3 regions of the Mycobacterium sp. IDUB_37 genome follow, and region 1 is predicted to be linked to each of the others. Evidence: riboswitches for the same ligand, from Rfam matches in the RefSeq annotation. Region 1 holds a riboswitch; each other region holds the start of a gene.

The links. Region 1 has a riboswitch for cobalamin ahead of ACZY1I_RS03880 (amino acid adenylation domain-containing protein). Riboswitches for the same ligand answer to the same signal wherever they lie in the genome.
Region 2: it holds a riboswitch for cobalamin, as region 1 does, so the genes downstream of both, metE (5-methyltetrahydropteroyltriglutamate--homocysteine S-methyltransferase) here and ACZY1I_RS03880 (amino acid adenylation domain-containing protein) in region 1, are expected to answer to the same signal.
Region 3: it holds a riboswitch for cobalamin, as region 1 does, so the genes downstream of both, ACZY1I_RS21950 (PPE domain-containing protein) here and ACZY1I_RS03880 (amino acid adenylation domain-containing protein) in region 1, are expected to answer to the same signal.

The regions. Positions count from the first base shown of each region.
Region 1 covers NZ_JBVAXG010000001.1:822,119-829,586, forward strand. The annotation lists gene ACZY1I_RS03860 (ABC transporter ATP-binding protein) at 1-385, shown strand, start outside; gene ACZY1I_RS03865 (class I SAM-dependent methyltransferase) at 360-1,190, opposite strand; gene gjpA (outer membrane porin GjpA) at 1,222-2,445, opposite strand; gene gjpA (outer membrane porin GjpA) at 2,700-3,932, shown strand; cobalamin riboswitch at 3,953-4,132, shown strand; gene ACZY1I_RS03880 (amino acid adenylation domain-containing protein) at 4,308-7,468, shown strand, end outside.
Region 2 covers NZ_JBVAXG010000002.1:774,430-781,897, forward strand. The annotation lists gene ACZY1I_RS10260 (hypothetical protein) at 1-20, opposite strand, end outside; gene ACZY1I_RS10265 (DUF3556 domain-containing protein) at 150-1,874, shown strand; gene ACZY1I_RS10270 (hypothetical protein) at 1,886-2,314, opposite strand; gene metE (5-methyltetrahydropteroyltriglutamate--homocysteine S-methyltransferase) at 2,328-4,655, opposite strand; cobalamin riboswitch at 4,756-4,985, opposite strand; gene ACZY1I_RS10280 (Rv1453 family transcriptional regulator) at 5,351-6,634, opposite strand; gene ACZY1I_RS10285 (SDR family oxidoreductase) at 6,750-7,397, opposite strand.
Region 3 covers NZ_JBVAXG010000006.1:358,072-365,539, reverse strand. The annotation lists gene ACZY1I_RS21960 (cytochrome P450) at 1-998, opposite strand, end outside; gene ACZY1I_RS21955 (ABC-F family ATP-binding cassette domain-containing protein) at 995-2,764, opposite strand; cobalamin riboswitch at 2,828-3,008, shown strand; gene ACZY1I_RS21950 (PPE domain-containing protein) at 3,131-4,801, shown strand; gene ACZY1I_RS21945 (hypothetical protein) at 4,812-5,717, shown strand; gene ACZY1I_RS21940 (acyl-CoA synthetase) at 5,820-7,468, shown strand, end outside.

The DNA.
Region 1 (7,468 bases):
TAACGGCTGGGACACTCGTGTCGGCGAAGCCGGATGGTCACTGTCGGGTGGTGAAAGGCAGCGGGTCGCCATCGCCCGCGCTCTACTCAAGGATGCACCCGTCGTGCTGCTGGACGAAGCCACTGCCGCGCTCGACGCCGTCAACGAGGCCGCGGTGGCCGGCGCCATTCGCGAGCTAGCCAGCAATCGCACGGTTATCGTTGTCGCACATCGGCTTTCGACGGTGATGGACGCCGACCAGATCCTCGTCGTAGACGACGGCCGGATCACCGCGCGCGGACGTCACGACCAGTTGGTCACCGCGGGTGGCACCTACGCCCGGTTCTGGGAGGAGCGCCTTCGCGCCCGCGGCTGGCAGCTCAGGCGGCCAACCGAAACAGATTGAACTTATAGACGTTGACCATCGACGGTAGCAACCGCGAGACCAGCGCCATACCGTAACGACGTTGCGGTGGCCAGGTTTTGGCGATTTCGGGCTGCGGCGTCGCCAGTGTTCGAGTGTCCAGTAGTTCCAGGCCCAAGCCCTCGAGGTCGCGCGGTTCGTCGCAGACCCATTGCATGCGACCTCTGACCTGCGCCAAGGATTTGTTGCGATCCTGGTTGTCGATCATCTTCTTGCCCGCGGTGTCGAAGGCGATCTGGGAACCGGGGAACCGCTCGCCGAGTTGGGCGAGCAACCGGCGTACTTGGTCGTCGCTGAGGTAGATCAGGACGGCTTCGCTGAGGAACAAGTACGGCCCGGGGGAGGACGCGATCGTGTCGAACCAGTCGGTGTCGAGGACCGAGCCGGCGATCATGCTGCGCCGCTCGCTGTCGCTGAAGAACTTGCGGCGCAGGGTAATAACGTCGGGGAGGTCGAGGTCGAACCAGTGCACCTGGCCGTTGTCGAGTCGGTCGAACCTGGTGTTCAGCCCGGTGCCGAGTTCGACGACGGTGCCGGCGGGATGCTCGCCCAGGAATCGGGCTGTCCAGCCGTCGAAGATCGACGTCCGAGACACCGATCCGGGCAGCGACCCACCACTGAAGCGGGTGAAGTCGTAGTCGATGGCGTCGACGAGTTCACGCGCCCGTTGGTCACCCAGCACCGGGCGCCGTGCCGCTGCGTCGCACGCGCGGGCGTAGAGCGGAATCAGCAAGGTTTCCTGGACTGGGCCCAATTCGGGGCCCACGCCGGGTGCGGTTCCGCTCATCTAGCCGCCTTCCGGGGGACGTCTACGGGGCTCAGGACAGCAGGCTACCGCCCAGCGCTCGTCCGAGAATGCTGAGTAGACCGGCGGTGGCACCGATCGGGCCCACCGGCACCGCGGGAATCGCGATGCTGCCGCCGGCGAATTCATCCGGCGGGTAGAAGCTGAGATCCAGACCCAGAGAGTTGAAGGCCGAGCCGCCGACGCCATAGAACATGTCGCCGCTCGCGCCGTCCACCACCTGTCCCGGGCTGAACAGCCCACCGAAGGCGAGGCTGAGGCCGGTGAGCTGCTCGGCTCCGCCGGAGCCGTCCACCACGAACGGGTTGAAGATCGGTGCCAGCGGGTCCAGGTTGAGTTCGGCACCGTTGAAGAAGGCGTTGACGACGTTGGCCGGCGCGTCGATCAGGTGACCGAGTGCGCCGGTCAGATTGCCGCCGGTCAGGTCGGCGAAGACGCCGCCCGCGGTGTTGAGCAGCGCCACTGCAGGGGCTACCACGGGACCCACCGCGCCCAGCAGCACTCCGCTGAACGGCGAGGTAGCGAAGTTGGTCACGGCGGAGAGCAACAGGCCGTCCGGCCCGGTGGGGATGTATCCATCGCCGAACAGCCCGGTGTACACCTCGTTGTGTGCGTTGTTGACCGGTACCACGGTGGGATCGGGTGGGATGGCCCCCGGGTTGGTCGCCGACGTGACACCACCGAGGGTGTGCTCGATGACCGCCGTCGCGACATCCGGGGGCGCGCCGACCAGGAACACCGACTGCACGGCGGTCTGCAGGTTGCCGACGAATGCCGCGGGGTTGGCAACCAGTTGGCCCACGCCGGTCACGAGGGTGCTCACGCTTTCCCCGGACGCGTCCAGCACCGCAGCGGCATTCTGGGCTGTGGTTCCGAAGGCCCGCAACCATGGTTCCACCGGGTCGATGGTCCCGGTGGGTGCGGCGGCGGGTCCGCCGGCGAGTAGCGGCGCGACATTGGCGATCTCAGCGTTCGCGTAGGCGCCGGCGCCGGCGTTGATCAAGCCGACGAACTGCGCATGAAAGGCTTGCGCCTGGCTGCTGACAGTTTGAAATTCCTGGCCGAAGTCACCGAAAATCGAAGCAATCGCTGCAGATATCTCGTCTTGGGCGGCAGCCGCGATCCCCGTGGTGGGCGCCGAGACGCTCGCCGTGGTGTCCGCCAACAACGACCCGATACCAGCCAAATCCTTTGCTGCGCCGTGCAATAGCTCCGGCGCTGCGATGATGAACGACATATCCACCGTTCTCGGTTGAGATGAAGAACCCGAGGCTTCCCGTCAAACTCGCCGTTGGCGACACTGGAAACTACCCTTGTTGCATATCGTTTGCAGGTAGTAATTTGCATTCGGAGCCACTTTTTGTCAACTTCGCGAGCGGTGCGTCCCGGCGGACCGCTCCCGCCGGCCGGGAACTATGTCGGTGCTCGAGCCGACTCCTAACCAGACGGAAAAGACTTCGCGCTACGGCTGGCCGATGGGGGCTGAACCAGGTGTCGTTTGTGATTGCCGCACCCGAACTGGTACAGGGTGCGGCCCAGAAGTTGGCGAGTATCGGCTTGTCGCTGGCGGACACCACAGCGAGCGTCTGGGGCCCGACAACCGGGATCGCGGCGGCCGCGCAGGACGAGGTCTCAATCGCGATCGCGTCGCTGCTCGGCGACTTCGGCCAAGACTTCCAGGCGCTCAGCGCCCGAGCGCAGTCATTTCACGCGCAGTTCGTCCGCTTGCTGAATGCGAACGCCGCGACCTATCTGGGCGCCGATCTGGCCAACGCCCAAGCGGTCGCCGCGGAATCCACGCCGATGTCGGGCTTGGATGCTTTCGGTACCGCTGTCGCCGCCCCCTACCAGGCTCTGGCCTCGACGACGGCCGCCAATGCCCAGACCGTATTCGCTGCCTCTCAACAGGCTTTGAACAGTCTGTCCGGTGGCGCCTCCACAGGACTGAGCCAACTCGCCACCGACCCCGCTGCGTTTTTCGGGAGCCTGCAAACCGCACTGCAGTCCGCGACACTGGTCGGCGCCCCCGGCAATGTGCTCGAGGCCGTGGTGAACCACACCCTCGGCGGTATTACCACCTCGTTCGCCGCCGACGGCGAGCCGACTCCCGTGCCCAACGCGCATATCGAGATATACGACGGTCTTGTCGGGACAGGGGATTTCACTCCGCCGACCGGTCTTGAAGGCCAGTTCGTGGCGGCGGTGACCAACTTCGCCTCGTCACCGTTGAGCGGTGTCCTGCTTGGTGCGGTGGGCCCCTTCGTCAGCCCCGAAGTGGCGCTGCTGAACAGCGTCGGGTCCAGTTTCACCCACCTCACCGGTGGCTATCCGACCTCGGCGATGACCGACCTGCTCGGTGCACCCGCCAACGTCGTCAACGGCTTCGTCAACGGCGCCACCCTCAACCTCGACCCACTGGCACCGGTCTTCAGCCCGTTCGTCAGCGGCGGCGCCGACGGTGGCGAGCAACTCACCGGCCTCAGCTTCGCCTTCGGCGGGCTGCTCAGCCCCGGCCAGGTCGTGGACGGTCCCGGCGGCGCGATGTACTACGGCACCGGCGGCTCGGCGCTCAACGCCCTGGGTCTGAACATCATCTTCGTGCCGCCGGACGACTACGCCGGCGGCTTCGTCAACATCCCTCCGGTCCCGGTGGGACCGATCGGGGCTTCTGCGGGATTGTTGGACATCATCGGGCAGGCACTAGATGGCACTCTGCTCGGCTGAACCCGCGTATCTGCCCGGATTCGGCCGGGGTGCGACAATGTCGCCTGTACGGCGATGATGATGCAGGAAGCCGGTGTGAATCCGGCGCGGTCCCGCCACTGTCATCGGGGAGCGACCCTCACACGCCACGGCCATTGGCTGGAAGGCGAGGCGAGCAGCGATCCGAGAGCCAGGAGACTCGCGTCATCGCATCCTGCCACCCCGGGGCGGAGCACCCCGGAGAGAGCTGATCCCTGATGACGCTGCACGTCGTGGACACCCTGCCCGGTTATTTGCGGGTTACGTCACCCACATTGGTCCGTGGTAGGTGTTGAAGTGACCAAAGCTGACCAGCTCGCCCGCGTTGACGCCGATCGCCGGGTTAGGGGGTAAGGGATGGTGTTCGCGGCGACCGGGACACCGACGTCTACGACTGAGGGCCGTCAATTCCAGCGCCACGGCCTGGGTGAGCGCGCGACCGCGCGACGCGCCAACGAGGTGATCGGCGCCTGGGTCGACCGGTGTCCCGACACGGTCGCGCTCCGGATGATCGAGGCGACCGGGACGGATGCCTGGACCTACCGGCGGCTGTGGGACCGGGTCTGCCGGATTCGCGACAACGCCTTCGCTGATCTGCCGTTGGGCTCGCGTGTCGTGATGGCCCAAGCCGGTGACGCCGACTACGTGGCCGGATTCCTCGCCGCGCTGGAAGCCGGGCTCGTCCCGGTCCCGCTTTTTCTGCCGTCGGCCGATGCGCCCGAACGATTTCTGCAACGTGCCCAACACATCCTCCGGGACTGTGCGCCCTCGGCCGTCTACACCAGTACCGATCTCGCCGACGTGCTTGGACGAGCTTCGCTGTTGGACGGGCTGGCGTTGAAGACTCCGGACTCGGTTGCCGAAGCCGCCCCGTCGCGACCTGCCGGCACGCCGACCGACGCCCGACAGGTCGCGTTCCTGCAGTACTCCTCGGGCTCCACCGGGGAACCCAAGGGAATCGTCAATACGCACGAGTCGATGCTGCATCAACTCGCCATTGCTTTGGAGCTGTGGAACCGTCCCGACGACATCCACACGGTCAGCTGGCTGCCGCTCTACCACGACCTCGGCATCTTCTGGGGCACCCTGCTGGCATTGGCCACCGGCGGTAGCGCGACCCTCATTCCACCGTTCGAATTCGTGCGCAACCCACGCATCTGGTTGGAAACCGTCGACCGGGTGCGCGGAAACTGGATCGCTGGGCCAGATTTCGGGTACCGCCTCTGCCTGGACGCTTTTGACGCCCCGGCGATCGATGCCCTGGATCTGTCCTGTCTGCAGCTGGCCATCAGTGGCGCGGAGCCGGTTCGCGCTTCCACACTGCGCGACTTCGTCGCGAAGTTCCGTCCGGCCGGCCTGCGAGCCGACGTCATGGCGCCGCAATACGGGCTCGCCGAAGCCGGTCTGGCGGTCTCCGGGACGAACAAGCCGCGGCCTTGGGTGCAGGCCGACTTCGATGCCGAGCAACTCAACCGCGGTCGCGCCGTCGAGATCGACGCGCGACAGCCAGGACGACGCACCCACACATTGGTCAGTTGCGGCAACGCCACATTCGGTTGGGATGTGCGCATCGTCGACCCGGAACGGCGAACCGCGGTGCCCGACGGCGCTGTCGGTGAGATATGGGTAGCGGGATCGGGACTGCCGCAGGGGTATTGGCGCCGCCCGCGGGACACGGCCGAAACATTCGGTGCCACCACCGCGAACGGCGACGGGCCCTACCTGCGTACCGGTGACGCCGGCTTTCGCAGCAACGGCGAACTGTACATCTGCGGACGTTACCGCGACCTGATCATCGTCGGCGGCGGCAACTATTTTCCGAACGACATCGAGTCGACCGTCGAAGAGGCGGGCTGCGGGGTGCAAGGCGGGGGCGCCTGCGCAGTGCAACCCGATGGGTCCGACGACTGGTGGCTGGTGCTGGAGACCACCGCTCCGGCCGAGGATCTCGATGACATCAGTCGGGTGCTGCGGCGCAGAATACTTGCGGCACATCAGACCGCGCCGGAACGCATCGTCTGGGTGCGTAACCGCGTGCTGCCCAGGACCACATCCGGAAAGATCAGGCGCCGCAAGACACTCGAGATGCTCAATGCCGCAGCGTTCGAGATCGTCCATCAGGTGTCGGCCCGCCAGGTGCCGTCCACCACTGTGCGGCGGGCCTCCGAACTGGCCGAGTACGTCGCGGCCCTGCTCGGGGTTGACGCTGACACCCTGGCCATCGGCACAGATCTCACCACGCTGGGGCTGACCTCGATGATGACCGCGCAGGTCGTCGAATGGTCGGCGGCATCGGACCGGCACCTGGACTTCGCCGCCCTGTATGCCGAACCAACACTGCGCAATTGGCAGCACCTCTTAGATTCCGCGACACCCATCCCGCAAGTCGCCGCCGGTAACGGCGACACGTTCCCGACGACCGCGCTGCAACGCGCGTACTGGATCGGCCGGGGTGCCGAGCAACCTCTCGGGGGAGTGGGTTGTCAAACCTACTTCGAATTCGCCGGTGCCGCTCTCGACCCATCGCGGCTGGACAACGCGCTCGGCGCGCTGGCCCAGCGACACCCGATGCTGCGCAGCAAGTTTCCCGAGGACGCCCGATTGCGCGTCATGCCGGAGAACCTCCATTCGCCGCTGCAGGTGCACGACCTGACCGAGGCCACCGATGCGGCACGCAGCCGGCACCTCGACGGCATTCGGAACAGGTTGCGCACCTGCAGATTTGCTGTCGAGGTCGGCGACACCTGGCGCGTCGAACTGACCCAGCTGCCCGATGGCTGCATCGTACATTTCGCGATCGATCTCATCATCGCCGACCTCACCAGCATCGGTATCTTGCTGCGCGACCTCGCCGCGCTGTACAGCGGCGAAGAATTGCCAGCTGTATCAGGTGGTTTCGGCCACTGGGACAGCACCGCGCCCGTGTCGCTCACGGAAGCCGTGCAACGACTCCCCGAAGGCCCGCAGCTGCCCCAGTCCGAAGAACGCGACATCGCGTTCCGTCGCAGGCAACACACCCTGTCTGCTAACACGACGACCGCACTCGATGCTGCGTGCCGGGAGCACGGGGTCACCCGTGCCGCGGTGTTCCTGGCCGCCTACGTCGTGGTGCTGCGTAACTGGAGCAGCACCGACGACTTCCTGATCAACGTGACGACATTCGGTCGTCCACCCGGCGTCTCCGAGGTCATCGGCGATTTCACCAAGACCCAGCTGTACTCAGCCGATGCCGCCGGGCCTACCGGCTTCGCCGACCAAGCGCGGACTGCGCAGCGAGGCCTGCGCGTCGCGCTGAGCGCACCCGAATCCACCGATCTGTTGCCAGCCCAACTGAAAAGCGGTACCGGACATAGCGGAATCGTTCCCGTGGTATTCACCTATGCGGCCGACACCGCCGTCCTTGACCGCCGCGTTGCCGACACGCTGGGAACCATCGGCGAAGTCACCTCGATGACTCCGCAGGTCATCATCGACAACCAGGTGGGGGCGGTCGGTGCGGATCTGATCGTTTCGTGGGA
Region 2 (7,468 bases), on a different contig from region 1:
AGGTATCGAAGTCTGCTCATGTCCTGTTCCTTCAGCCGCCCAAGTCGCCCGTCGGCAACACAGCTCACGGTATCGAGCGCCTTACGGGCTGACAAAGGATTGTGCGAGAACCTGGGCAGGCCGTTAGAACACGTTCTAGTCTTTCGACCATGGGATTTCTCAAGCCCCAACTGCCAGAACTCGACATGGCCGAGTGGAGCAAGGGCACCCGCAGTGAAAAGATCCAGCCGATGGCCCGGCACTGGGCCGAAGTGGGCTTCGGTACGCCCGTAGTGCTGCATCTGTTCTATGTCGTCAAGATCCTGCTCTACGTCTTGTTCGCCTGGTTGATTGTGTTCTCTACCAAAGGGATCGACGGTTTTACCGACGTTCGGGCGTGGTACGCGGAGCCTATCGTGGTCGAGAAGGTCGTGCTGTACACGATGCTGTTCGAGGTCGTCGGGCTCGGCTGCGGTTTTGGGCCGCTGAACAACCGGTTCTTCCCGCCGCTGGGCTCGATCCTGTATTGGCTGCGGTTCGGCACCATCCGGCTACCACCGTGGCCCGACCGTGTTCCGATGACCTTTGGCACCAAACGAAAGCCGCTGGACGTCGCCTTGTACGCGCTGCTGCTGGTTTTGCTGGTGACGGCGTTGTTCACCGATGGCAGCGGCCCGATACCGGCGTTGGGGACCACGGTCGGGGTGTTGCCGACGTGGCAGATCGTGGCAATTCTGCTGGTGCTGGGCGCGGCCGGACTTCGCGACAAGGTGATCTTCCTGGCCGCCCGCGGGGAGGTCTACGGTTCGCTGACGGTGACGTTCCTCCTTCCAGGAGTGGACATGATCATCGCCGCCAAACTGGTGTTTCTGGTGATCTGGATGGGGGCGGCGACGTCCAAACTCAACAAGCACTTCCCGTTCGTGATCTCCACGATGATGTCCAACAACCCGCTGATGCGCCCCCGATGGCTCAAGCGGTTGTTCTTCGAGAAGTTCCCCGACGACCTGCGACCCGGACGGCTGTCCCGAATCGTCGCCCACATCAGCACTTTCATCGAAATGGTGGTGCCGGTGGTGCTGTTCTTCTCCCACGACGGTTGGCCGCTGAAGGTGGCCGCGATCGTCATGCTGCTGTTCCACTTCGGGATCCTTTCCGCGATCCCGATGGGCGTCCCGCTGGAGTGGAATGTTTTCATGATGTTCGGCGTGCTCTCGCTGTTCGTCGGTCATGCCCAGCTGGGTCTGACAGACCTCAAATACCCAGTGCTGGTGGGCATTCTGTTCGCCCTGCTGGTGAGCATCGTGATTGCCGGCAACCTGTTCCCGCGCAAGATCTCGTTCCTGCCGGGCATGCGATATTACGCCGGAAACTGGGACACCACGCTGTGGTGCATCAAGCCGTCGGCGAGCGAGAAGATATCGCGGGGCATTGTGGCGATCGCCAGCATGCCGCAAGCGCAGCTCGAGCGGTTCTACGGCAGTCCGGAGGCCGCGCAGATCCCGCTGTTTATGGGATATGCCTTCCGCGGCTTCAACACTCACGGCCGGGCGCTGTTCACCTTGGCGCACCGCGCAATGGCGAACCAGGACGAGGACGACTACGTCCTCACCGACGGTGAGCGGATCTGCAGTACCGCCATCGGATGGAATTTCGGTGACGGCCACATGCACAACGAGCAGTTGATCCAGGCGATGCAGCGGCGTTGCCAGTTCGCGCCAGGTGAGGTGCGGGTCGTACTGCTCGATGCCCAACCGATCCACCGTCAGACACAGCGGTATCGGCTCGTCGACGCGGCGACGGGGGAGTTCGAGCACGGGTTCGTGCGGGTGGCCGACATGGTGACCCGGCAGCCCTGGGCCGACGATGTGCCGGTCGAGGTGCTGTCGGAGTAGGGCTCGCGGCGTTAGCTGCCACCTAGCCCGCCGGAGCCGCCGGTGCCCCCGGTGCCGCCGCCACCGCCGGTCGGACCGGTGGGTCCGTCGCCGTTGTCGCCGCCGGTGACCGGTCCGCTGCCGCCGCCGGTACCGCCGCCGGCCCCGACGCCGCCATTGCCGCCGATCCCGCCGGTAGCGCCGTCGCCGCCTTTTCCACCGGTCCCGCCGGTGCCGTTGCCGCCCAGCCCGCCGTTACCGCCTGCTCCGCCGCCGGGGGCGGTGGCGTTGCCTGTCGCTGTGTCCGCGCCGCCGTCCCCGCCGTTGCCGCCCCGGCCGCCGGCGCCACCGCTACCGCTACCGCTGACACTGACGGGTCCGGCGGCATTGGCGCCGTTGCCGCCGGCACCCCCGTTACCGCCCAGCCTGACGTTGGCACTCGGCGCTTTGCTGAGGCGCATTCGAAATTCACACCTAAGGGCTTTCCGCGCGCACCTCTTTCGCCGCGGCCACCATGTGCTGCAGGGACTTGGTCACCTCATCGACATTGCGAGTCTTGAGGCCACAGTCGGGATTTACCCAAAGCCGCTCTGCCGGTACAGCTTTCAATGCAGAGCGCAAGGATTCGGCCATCTCGGCGGTGCTGGGCACCCGTGGTGAGTGGATGTCGTAGACACCCGGACCCACGCTGTTGGAGAAGCCGATCGCGTTGAGATCGTCGAGTACCTCCATATGTGACCGGGCCGCCTCGATGGAGGTGACGTCGGCGTCCAGGTCGGCGATCGCGCCGATCACCTCACCGAACTCCGAATAGCAGAGGTGGGTGTGGATCTGGGTCGAGTCGGCGACGCCGGAGGTGGCCAACCGGAAAGACCCGACGGCCCACTCCAGGTACTCGTCCTGGTCGGCGCGACGCAGCGGCAACAGCTCCCGCAACGCGGGCTCGTCGACCTGGATGATGGCGATGCCGGCGGACTGAAGATCCACCGTCTCGTCGCGGATGGCCAGGGCCACCTGGTTTGCGGTGTCGGCCAGCGGCTGGTCGTCGCGGACGAACGACCACGCCAGGATCGTCACCGGACCGGTGAGCATGCCCTTGACCGGCTTGTCGGTCAGCGACTGCGCGTAGGTGGCCCAGTCGACCGTCATCGTCTGCTGCCGGATCACATCGCCGAACAGGATTGGCGGACGCACGCAGCGGCTGCCGTAAGACTGCACCCAGCCGTTGTGGGTGGCGAAGAAGCCCTCCAGCTGCTCGGCGAAGTACTGCACCATGTCATTGCGTTCCGGCTCGCCGTGCACCAGCACGTCGATCCCGAGCTCTTCCTGCAGCTTGATGACGTCGGAGATCTCCTGCTTCATCCGCCGCTCGTACTCGGCCTGGTCGATGTCCCCGGCACGCAGCGCCGCGCGGGCGATGCGGATCGCCGAGGTCTGCGGGTAGGAGCCGATCGTCGTGGTGGGCAGCACCGGCAGGTCCAGCCGCTCCTCCTGGCTGGCCCGACGGTCCGCCGCGTCGCCGCGCTGGGTGCCGGACTCGACGATGGAGTCGATGCGCGCCCGAACCTGGTCGTTGTGCAGACGTGGGTCCTCCTTGCGGGAGGCCACCGCGGCGTTGGATGCCGCGATTTCATCGGCGACCGCCTCGCGTCCTTCGCGCAGCGCGCGGGCGAGGGTGGCCACCTCGGTGACCTTTTCGGCGCCGAACGCCAGCCAGCTACGCAGGTTGTCGTCCAGATCGGTCTCCGGCTCGAGCGAGTACGGCACGTGCATGGTGGAGCACGAGGTAGAGACCGCGACCGACGCCGCCAAACCCTGCAGGGACGCGAGTTTGCCCAGCGCCGCCTCCAGGTCGGTACGCCAGATGTTGCGTCCGTCCACGATGCCGGCCACCAGCGTCTTGCCGGCCAGTTCAGGCACGGCGGCGAGGGCAGTGTCGGCGCCGTAGACCAGGTCGACGCCGATCGCTTCGACGGGCGTGCGGGCCAGCCCCGCCAGCGAATCGCCGGGGTCGCCGAAGTACGTGGCGACGAAAATGGACGGTCGGTTCGCCGCCGCACACAACGCGGTGTAAACGGCCTCGGCCAGCGCCGGTGCGTCGGGGGAGATGTCGGTCACCAGCGCCGGCTCGTCGAACTGCACCCACTGTGCGCCGTTGTCGGCGAGCAGCGAGAGCAACTCGGAGTAGACGGGCACCAGTTCCTTGAGCCGCTCGATCGGTGCAGACGCACCGTCCACTGCCTTGCTGAGCAGCAGGAAGGTGACCGGCCCGATCACTACGGGACGCGCCGGAATGCCTTGTTCCTGCGCCTCTTTCAGCTCGGAGAGCACCTTGTCGGGGTTCAGCGAAAAGCGGGTTGCGGGTCCGACCTCGGGAACCAGGTAGTGGTAGTTGGTGTCGAACCACTTGGTCATCTCCAGCGGTGAGACGTCGTCGTTGCCGCGTGCGGCGGCGAAGTAGCGGTCGAGTTCGTCGGAGATACCGCTGACCCGGTCCGGGAGCGCGCCGACCAGCACCGCGGTGTCCAGCATCTGGTCGTAGTAGGAGAAGGTATTGATCGGGACCGAATCCAGGCCGGCGGCGGCCAGGTCCGACCACGTGTCATGGCGGAGAGTCGCGGCGACCGACTCAAGGTCGGATCGGCTTTTGCGTCCCGCCCAGTAGCCTTCGGTCGCGCGCTTGAGTTCGCGGCGCGGACCGATGCGGGGGGAGCCGGTGACGGTTGCGGAAAATGGTTGAGCGCTCACTGCTGGTCGTCCTTCAATTGACGGGTGGGTCACCGCCCGCGGACGCGCAGCCATTCCGTTCGGGGGTGCGCCAGCTTTCTGTACTCGAGCCCGCATACCACCGAAACAGCTTGGCCAAACGCCCATTCCACGAGGCGATGTGCCGCCGGACGCGGCGCGTCCGACACAGCTGGCAGGTCTTCGGACTCACAGGCGCGCACCTTCGAAGGTGCTCCTACTGGCCGTCGCTTCCCAGCCCCAAGATCGAGACCAGTGCTTCTTCATATCGAATACGGCGTTCGTTCCTGCATACCGCTGCGGGACAGTTCCGGATTCTCACCGGATTCCCTCTCACGACGCCTCGATGCGCCGCTCGATGCCGCTACCACGTGGGCAACGGCAGACCAGTTGCGTGGTCAACGCTACTCCGCGGGGTGGTCGCGGCTAAAATCCCGCCTGAGCGGGCCGCTTGCCGCGGATCGGAGTTGGAATGAAGGCGCGTGATTTCAAGCAGTCGTTCGTCAATTCGGCAGATGGCACTTCGATCGCCATCGACACCATTGGTTCCGGGCCTGGGCTGGTCGTCCTGACGCCACCGCCGCACGCGCTATCGCTGACATATCGCCGCACGCACAGGCGCACGTCCTCCCCGGGCTGGACCACAACGCGCCACTCCTGCGTCCGCAGCAGTTGGCAGCACAACTGCGCGATCTGAACCTTAATTCGTCAAGTCGCTAGCGCTTCAGCGTTAGGAACGTTGGGTCTGCCTGTTAAGGCTCCGGCACAGGTGCCAGGGCGGGGTCGTAGGGTTCAGGGTTGACCTCCGCCAAATCGCCGGATTGCGGCGCGCGCCACAGCACGGCCTTGATGGCCGCGGCAACTTCGACCAGGTTGTTGTCCAGGGGCCGGGGCAGGAGTCGTTGGGCGGCGTCGAGTCGGTGCAGCAACGTATTGCGGTGGGTGTAAAGCCGTTTGGCGGCGCGTGAGGCATTGCATTCCGCGTTGATGTACACCAACAACGTCTTGTGCAGCGTCGGGCTTGCCGACTCGAAGTCGCCGAGCGTAGCCCTGATGAATTCGTCCGCGCCCTCGGGGCTTTCGGTGAGCAAGGCGACCAACTGGATATCGGTGAAGGAGGCGATCTGCTGACGTGACCGCAGCCGGACCAGCGTGCGTTGCGCAGTCATCGCCTCGCGGTGGCTACGCCGAAACCCCTCGAATCCGGCGGTGGTATTTCCGAGCGCTATTCGTGCGTCCGGTGAATTCTTGACCACGTCGCGGAGCTGTTCGGGGTCGACGCAAACCACATCGTTGACCCACACCCAGCGGGTGGACGCGCTGGCGACGACGGTGATCGCGCGCTTGCTGTCGACGGCCTGCTGGACCGCTTCGGCGAGCTGGTCCAGGCGGGTCGCGTCGATGTCGGGTCCGTCGGACCAGATGATGGCGGCGGTGTGCGGCTGCTCGAAAACGATGCCCAGTTGCTGTTCGGCCCGCTCCACGTCGACGGCGGCCCCGTTGAGGATGAGCTCGACGAGTTTGCGGTGCCGGGCCGTCTTGTGTTGGGTCAGCTCGGCGTATTCCAGCTGCATTTGCGCGGTGATGCCGGCGACCGTGTCATCGACGAAGTCGCTGGCCGACCGGAAGGGCAACTCGAGCAGCTGTCGCAACTCATCCGGATCGGAAGTGAGTTCGAAGGCGATTTCCGTCCAGCGCCGCCAGGCGACGTTCTGCACGACGCGGTAGACCTCGAGCGCTGAAGTGTCCAATCCTCGACGCACCAGGTCCCGAGCCATCCGCATGGTCTCGACACCCAGATTGGGCGGCACCGGGGCGCCCGGGCTGCGCAGCATCGCGGATGCGAAATAGATCAAGGTTGCCCGGTTGGCCCGCGAAACAATTGTCGCCAGGCTGGGATCGTTGGAGATCGGCGCCAGAGTTTGCAGCACGCTGCGATCGAATTCGTCGAGCCACTCCCGGCTCGGATTCAGCGCGACCCACGCCGCCTTGCGAATCAACTCTTGAACCCGAGGTGAGGGTTCCGGCACTGCCACGACCCTGATCTTAGGGCTTATGTGCTGGTTGCAGCCCGCCCAATTGCTGCCGGGCACGCTCGTCTCGATGCGTTCAGCGCAGACTCGATGTCGGGCGCCGCAGGTGTTGGCCCGACTAGTCGACTCCCGCGAGTGCCTCGGCGATGGGCACATCGCCGCCGTTGAAGTTGATGGTGCGGTGGATGGTCGAGTCGGTTTGCAGCGTGGCGGCAACGACGAGTGCGACGTCCGCGCGCGACACCTGACCTTTGTCCTCGTCGACCGCGATCCGCCCCGTGGCCGGCTCCAAGGTGAGCCGGCCCGGCCCGAGCACGGTCCAGTCCAGTTCGCTGGATCGCAGATGAGCGTCTGCGGCCGCTTTGGCTTCCGCGTAGTGAAAGAAAGAGTCGCTCGCGGGCACGCCATGGTTCGGGCCGGCGCCGAAGTAGGAAACCATCACGAACCGGCGCACACCCGCCTGGGACGCCGCATCGATCACCCGGATCGCTGCGTCGCGGTCGACGGCGTAGGTGCGGGCCGGGTCGCCGCCGCCTGCTCCGGCCGAGAAGACCACCGCGTCATGCCCGGCCAAGAGATCCGCCAACGCGTCCGTGGCGAGATTCTCGATGTCGGCGGGCACCGGCTTGGCGCCGGTTTCAGCGATGTCCTGGGTGTGGTCGGGGTTGCGGAAGACTGAGGTCACCTGTTCGCCGCGGTCGGTCAGGATGCGGGACAGCTGCAACGCGATCTTGCCGTGGCCGCCGATAACGATGATGTTCGCCATTCTTCGACGCTAGCGCGGAACTCGACCGGGTGACCCACCGCACCGGACACCGGGTACCGCAACGTCGTGCG
Region 3 (7,468 bases), on a different contig from region 1:
TAAGCGCTGAAGACGATCATCCGGCCAGCCCGGATCCGGTGCCCGTCGAACCGCAGATCGCGCATCACTTTGCGAGCCGAGATGACGCCCGGTGAATAGAGCCGAAGTGTCTCCTGCACAAGCCCATTCAGGTAGGGCAGGGCGGAAAGCTGCTGCGCGGTCGGCGTTCCGTCGCCCAGTACCCGGCTGACCTCTTCGAAAGCGGCGTCCCACGCTCCTGGCAGGGTCAGCAGCGTGTAGACCGCCCACGCCAGCGCGCCGCTGGTGGTCTCGTATCCCGCGGTGATGATCGACACGATCTGATCGCGAATCTCGTTGGTGCTCAGGGCGTGACCCTCGTCCGAGCGCCCGCTGAGCAACGCGGTCAACATGTGGTCGTCGGGTCGCGGCGCACCGCGGGCATCGGCGATCTCGGAGTCGATGAGATCGTCGATGCGTTCGCGGGCAGTCATCGCGCGTCGCCAGGCGGGGGAGTTGAGCCGCTGGTGTAGCCGCATCACCTGAGGCGGTATGTGCGTCAGGTCCAGCAGGTGCTGCAGTTGCGCGCCCAAAAAATCCGAATGTGCCGCCATTCGTGAACCGAAGAGGCTCTCGGCGGTGCTGCGCCGCACGGCTGAGCGCAGGCCCTGGTAGATGTCGAGGCGCTGCCCGGGCTGCCAGCCGTCGATCATCTCGTCGACGGTGGACACCATGGTGGCGACATAATCCTGGATCTGCCGGTGCCGCAGTCCGGGCGCCACGACGCTGCGCCGACGCCGGTGGTCCTCTCCGTCGCTGACGATCAGTGCGGTGGGTCCGTCGACGGGCGCCAGATTCTCGAACGTTTCCCGCCAACTGAAGGCATCGGCGTTGCCGAACACAAACTTATTCGCTTCCGGCCCAAGCAGATAAACGATGCCGTGCCGGCCGATTCCGGCATTGATCACCGCGCCACGACGCTTGTACAGCGCAAGCAGCGCTTCACCGGGCCGGTAGGGGACTGTCCGGTATGAGCTCATTCGAGCACCTCCGACAACTCCAGCCACTGGCCTTCCAGGGTCACGACCTCGCTCTCGAGGGTGCGCAATTCCTGGGTCAGTCGCGTGATGGCGACGTGGTCGGATTGATCGTGCTCGGCGAGTTCGGTGTGCTTGGCCGCGATCCGATCGGCCGCGCGGGCCAACTGGCGGTCGACGGAGGCCAACTCCTTCTCGGCGGCGCGGCGTTGTGCCCCCGACATCGAGTCCGTGGGCCGTACAGGTGTCCGGTCCACCGGCTTCGCCGGCGCCCGCGCGGCCAGTCGCAGGTAGTCGTCCACCCCGCCCGGCAGGTGACGCAACCGGCCGTCCAGGATCGCGTACTGCTGATCGGTGACGCGTTCGAGCAGGTAGCGGTCGTGGGAGACGACGATCAAGGTGCCCGGCCACGAGTCGAGCAGGTCCTCGGTGGCGGTCAGCATGTCGGTGTCCACGTCATTGGTGGGTTCGTCGAGAAGCAGCACGTTCGGCTCGGACAACAGGATGAGCATGAGTTGCAGGCGCCTGCGCTGGCCGCCGGAGAGCTCACCGACGCGCGACGAAAGCTTGCCGGCGAAGCCCAAGCGCTCGAGCAGCTGTGTGGGCGTCATCTCCTTGCCGCCGACCTCGTAGCCGGCCTGCAGGCGGCCCAGAATATCGGCGATTCGGTCACCGGCCAGGGCGATCAGCTCGCTGCCCTGTTGATCCAGCACGGCCAACCGGACCGTCTTACCGCGCTTCACCCGCCCGGTGGTCGGTTGGATGGTGCCGGCGATCAGACCGAGCAGGGTGGACTTGCCTGCGCCGTTGGCCCCGACGATCCCGGTGCGCTCACCAGGGGCGATCCGCCACTCGACCTCGTTGAACACTGGGCGGCCGTCGAACGAAACGGACACATCGAGCAGGTCGATGACGTCTTTGCCCAGCCGGGCGGTGGCCAGCTTGGCCAGCTCGACCGTGTCGCGGATTGGCGGAACGTCAGCGATCAGCTGATTTGCGGCCTCGATGCGGAACTTGGGTTTGGAGGTGCGCGCCGGCGCGCCCCGACGCAACCAGGCCAACTCCTTGCGCATCAGGTTCTGCCGTTTGGCCTCACTCGAGGCGGCCATCCGGTCCCGCTCGACCCGCTGCAGCACATACGCCGCGTAGCCGCCTTCGAACGGCTCGACGATGCCGTCGTGCACCTCCCAGGTGTTGTTGGCGACTTCGTCGAGGAACCAGCGGTCGTGGGTGACCAGCAGCAACCCGCCGGTATTGCGTGCCCAGCGTTGTTTGAGGTGTTCGGCCAGCCAGGTAATGCCTTCGATGTCGAGGTGGTTGGTCGGCTCATCAAGCGCGATCACGTCCCACTCGCCAACGAGCAACTGCGCCAGCTGAACCCGTCGTCGCTGGCCTCCGCTCAACGTGGAAACCATTGCATCCCAATTGATATCGGCCACCAGGCCGTCGACGACGTCGCGGATACGGGCGTCGCCGGCCCACTGGTGTTCGGGGCGGTCACCGACCAGCGACCAGCCCACGGTGTGGCTGGGATCAAGGGTGTCGGCCTGGCTCAGCGCGCTCACCCGCAGACCGCTGCGCTGAGTGACCCGCCCCGAGTGCGGCTTGATCTGTCCGGTGAGCAGGCTCAGCAGGCTGGACTTGCCGTCGCCGTTACGGCCCACGATGCCGATGCGGGCACCGTCGTTCACGCCGAGCGTGACCGATTCGAGTATCACCTGGTTCGGATATGCCAGGTGTATGGACTCGGCTCCGAGCAGGTGTGCCACTGGACTGAGGCTACCGGCCCGCAAAGTGAAGTCCGGACGCTCGGTTGATTGGCTACCGTGTGGCCCGACGGAATGCGACAATCTCACCCGTAAGGCAACGACGATGCAGGAAGCCGGTGAAAATCCGGCGCGGTCCCGCCACTGTCATCGGGGAGCGACCCTCACTAGCCACGGTCATATGACTGGAAGGCGAGGTTAGCGGCGATCCGAGAGCCAGGATACTCGCGTCGTTGCGTCCTGCTACCCGGGGCGGTGTACCCCGAGAAAGCTGATCGACGTCGATGTCTCTTCGTCTTTTCTGGCGCCTCCAATGGCGCAGTTAGTCTCGCCGGCAGGGGTTTTCGCCATCACCGCGGGCGAAATACGGTGACCGCCCCGATCTGGATGGCCGCACCGCCGGAGGTGCACTCAGCGTTGCTGAGCGGTGGTCCGGGGGTGGGTCCGATGTTGTCGTCCGCGGCGGCGTGGGCTTCATTGAGCGTCGAATACAGCGAAACCGCGCAGGAACTCGTGGCGCTCTTGTCGGCGGTGCAGGCCGGAGCTTGGGACGGCCCGACCGCTGCGACGTACGTTGCCGCTCACCTGCCGTATCTGGCGTGGCTGTTGCAAGCCGGCACCGACAGCGCGCTAATGGCCGCCCAACAGGAGGTCGCCGCGGCGGCCTGGGTCACGGCGCTGGCGGCCATGCCGACGTTGCCCGAACTGGCGGCCAATCACGCCACCCACGCGGTGCTGATGACGACCAATTTCTTTGGTATCAATACGATCCCGATCGCGCTCAACGAAGCCGACTACCTACGGATGTGGATTCAAGCCGCCACCGTGATGAGCAGCTACCAAGCGGTCACCACGGCTGCCGTGACTGCGGCACCGCTGCCGACGGCAGCGCCGGAAATCATGAAGGGCGACAGTCAGCAGGTCGGTGCCGCCGAGACATCGTCACTGCGGGACCAGTTCAACCAGTTCCTGCAGTGGTTGTGGGACCTGTACACCAAGTTCTACAACGAGGTCATCCAGCCGTTCAACAACTGGCTGCAGAACCTGCCGTTCTTCCAGGCGCTGTTCTCCGGCTTCGATCCCTACCTGGTCAGCCTGGGCAACCCGCTGACCTATCTCAGCCCGCTGAATATCGGGTTCGCCCTCGGCTACCCGCTGGATTTCGCTACTTACGTGGTCCTGCTGTCGCAGATGTTCTCATTCGTCGCGCTCGATCTCACTGCGGCGTTCGCCTCGGGTAATCCATTGACCATCGGTTTCACCATCATCTTCGTCACCGTCGAAATCTTCGGCACGGTGATCACCGACACCATCGCACTGCTGAAGACGACGCTGGAGAGCACTCTCGCGCTGACCCTGGCGCTGGTGCCGCTGCTGACGGTGCCATTGGTGCCGTTGGCCGCCGGCGCGGTACTGGCACCGATCGGCGTCAAAGCCTTGGTGGCGCTCGCGCCGGCGCCGCCACCGCCACCCCCGACGCCCGCTACGCCACCCCTGGCAGCGTTGGGCCCCAGCACTCCGACATCCAGTCCGGCCCCGACTCCAACCGGCGTCGAGGCGACGGCCCCGGCGCCATCGCCCGGTGCACCGCCGTCTACCGCAGCACCACCGACGACGACGGGTACGGGCGTACCCGCGCATATGGATGCCATGGGTTATCTGTTGGCCGACCTGAGCTCGGCAGCCAAGCGGGCGGCGGCCGCCCGCGCGCGAAAGAAGGCGACGGAGCCCGACAGCGCTGAGGAACCCGAGGCCGCGGCGGCGCCGCAGGAGCAGGCCAAGTCGCCGCGACGCCGTCGGGCGAAGGCCGGCCTGTTCGGCCGCGGTTACGAATACATGGACCTGGAGCCCGAAGCGGCGACGGCGTCGGCTACCGGCGGGAAATCCATTGGTTTCGCGGGCACCCTGCCCAACCGGGCGACCTCGGCGGCGACGGGGCTGACTGCACTGGCCGAGGATGAGTTCGGCGGCGGCGCACGCCTGCCGATGATGCCGCGAACCTGGGCTGGCCAGACCTCGCCGGACGAGGAAAGCCTGTAACAGTGGTGGGGTGCGACTGACGACGATCATCGCGGCGATCTGCGTCGTCGGTTGCCTGTCTGGCTGCGGTCCCGGCGATCGCCGCGCTGACGCGCAACACTTGCAGGACGTTATGGCAGGCATGCCCGGCGTGTCCTCAGCCCGGGTGAGCTACCACAACGATGTTGACCATGGCGTCGGCATCAATATCTTCGCGGCTGTTCCGGCGGCGACCAGCGAGCAGATCCGTGACCTCGTGGTCAGGATCAACACAGCTCGCCGCGACAGGTTTGCTGGATACGCGCAGAACGCGATGTTCGACATCACCGCCGACCACCGTGCCTTGTTGAGCCGGCTGGCCGAGCTGGACCCTGACCAGATTGCTGGTGACGTGACGCGACTGCGTCAGGTCACCTCACTGATTTCAGCGAACCAATTCGCCTGGTTCCGGAATGGATCCAACAGTGTGCTCGACCTGCGCGACGTCGCCACGCCGACGGCGGCCATCCTGCCCGCGTTGGTGGACACGGTCGGTTCGACGAACGTCGAAGTGGGTGTGGCACCCACGGTTTCGCCACGACCGTGGGGCGCCCGCTTCCCGTTCACGCATGACGAAAGCGACCAGCTGCAACAGCGGGTCGGCGGGCTGCCGGTTTCCGTACGCGCCGTCGGCACGGCAGGAGCAAAGGCAATCGTCGCCATTGATGTCGTGATCAGCGGGCCCGAGCATGCTGAGGCTGACGTGGAGAACACCGTTCGCTCGCTGGGACCAGCTGATCCGCTGGTGCTGACGTGGACCGTCGAGCGCGCCGGTTGGCAAGGCTCCGTAGTTGTCGACGGGTGCAGCGAAGCGGCGAGTCCGCCGGCGGTCGGGCCGGACGCAGTCGCCCTTCAGGCCGCAGTCCGGGCGCATCTTGAAAGTTGCCCGTCGCGCTGAGGCCTGTCAGGTGCGACGATGCATTCCCGTCGATCTGCGCCAAGGCCGATGTGCCATGATGTCCACGCTGGTCAAGGCCTAACTCTGGGAGTTCTGAGGAGCATGGTGGATCTCAATTTGTCGATGGTCACGCGACCGGTCGAGCGTCTGGTAGCCACAGCTCAAAACGGTCTGGAAGTCCTGCGGTTGGGAGGCCTGGAAACGGGCAGCATCCCGTCGCCCTCTCAGATCGTCGAGAGCGTGCCGATGTACAAGCTGCGGCGCTACTTCCCGCCGGACAACCGGCCCGGACAGCCACCGGTGGGCACGCCGATATTGATGGTGCACCCGATGATGATGTCGGCGGACATGTGGGACGTGACCCGCGAAGACGGCGCGGTCGGCATCCTGCATGCCAGGGGACTGGATTGCTGGGTCATCGACTTCGGCTCGCCGGACAAGGTCGAGGGCGGCATGCGCCGCAACCTGGCCGATCACATCGTGGCGCTGAGCCAGGCCATCGACACCGTGTACGAGGCCACCGGCCAGGACGTGCACCTGGTTGGCTACTCACAGGGCGGCATGTGGAGCTATCAGGTCGCCGCCTACCGGCGTTCCAAGAACCTCGCGAGCATCGTGACGTTCGGTTCCCCGGTCGACACCTTGGCCGCGCTGCCGATGGGTATCCCGGCCAACTTCGGTGCCGACATCGCCGATTTCATGGCCGATCACGTTTTCAATCACTTGAACATCCCAAGTTGGTTGGCGCGCACCGGTTTCCAGATGATGGACCCGATCAAGACCGCGCAGTCCCGTATCGACTTCGTGCGTCAGTTGCATGACCGGGAATCGCTGCTGCCGCGCGAGCAGCAGCGCAGGTTCCTCGAGCGCGAAGGCTGGATCGCCTGGTCGGGGCCGGCGATTGCTGAACTGCTCAAGCAGTTCATCGCCCACAACCGCATGATGACCGGCGGTTTCGCCATCAACGGCCAGATGGTGACGCTCACCGACATCACCTGCCCGATTCTGTCGTTCGTCGGTGAAGTCGACGACATCGGTCAGCCTGCTTCGGTGCGCGGCATCCGGCGCGCTGCCCCCAACACCGAAGTTTACGAATGTTTGATCCGGACAGGACATTTCGGTCTTGTCGTGGGATCGAGGGCGGCTCAGCAGAGCTGGCCGACCGTCGCTGACTGGGTGAACTGGATTTCCAGCGACGGCGACAAGCCGGCCACCATCGCCGTGATGGTGGAGCGGCCGGCGGACGCGACCGACACCGGCGTGGCTTTGAGCGCCCGGGTCGCACACGGCATCGGCGAGGTCTCCGAAGCAGCACTGGCGCTGGCCCGCGGTGCGACTGACGCCATCTTTGCGGCCAACCGATCCATGCGCACCCTGGCGGTTGAGACTGTCCGCACATTTCCACGGTTGGCCCGGCTGGGTCAGCTCAACGACCACACGCGAATCTCGTTGGGCCGCATCATCGAGGAGCAGGCACACGATGCCCCGCAGGGCGAGTTCCTGCTGTTCGACGGCCGCGTACACACCTACGAGGCGGTCAACAGGCGCATCAACAACGTCGTCCGCGGCTTGATCGAGGTCGGGGTACGGCAGGGCGACCGGGTGGGCATCCTGATGGAGACCCGACCCAGCGCGCTGGTCGCGATCGCGGCGCTGTCGCGGCTCGGTGGCGTGGCCGTGCTGATGCGCCAAGACATCGATTTGCCCGCCCAGGTTCGGCTCGGGAATGTGACCGAGATCCTGACCGACCC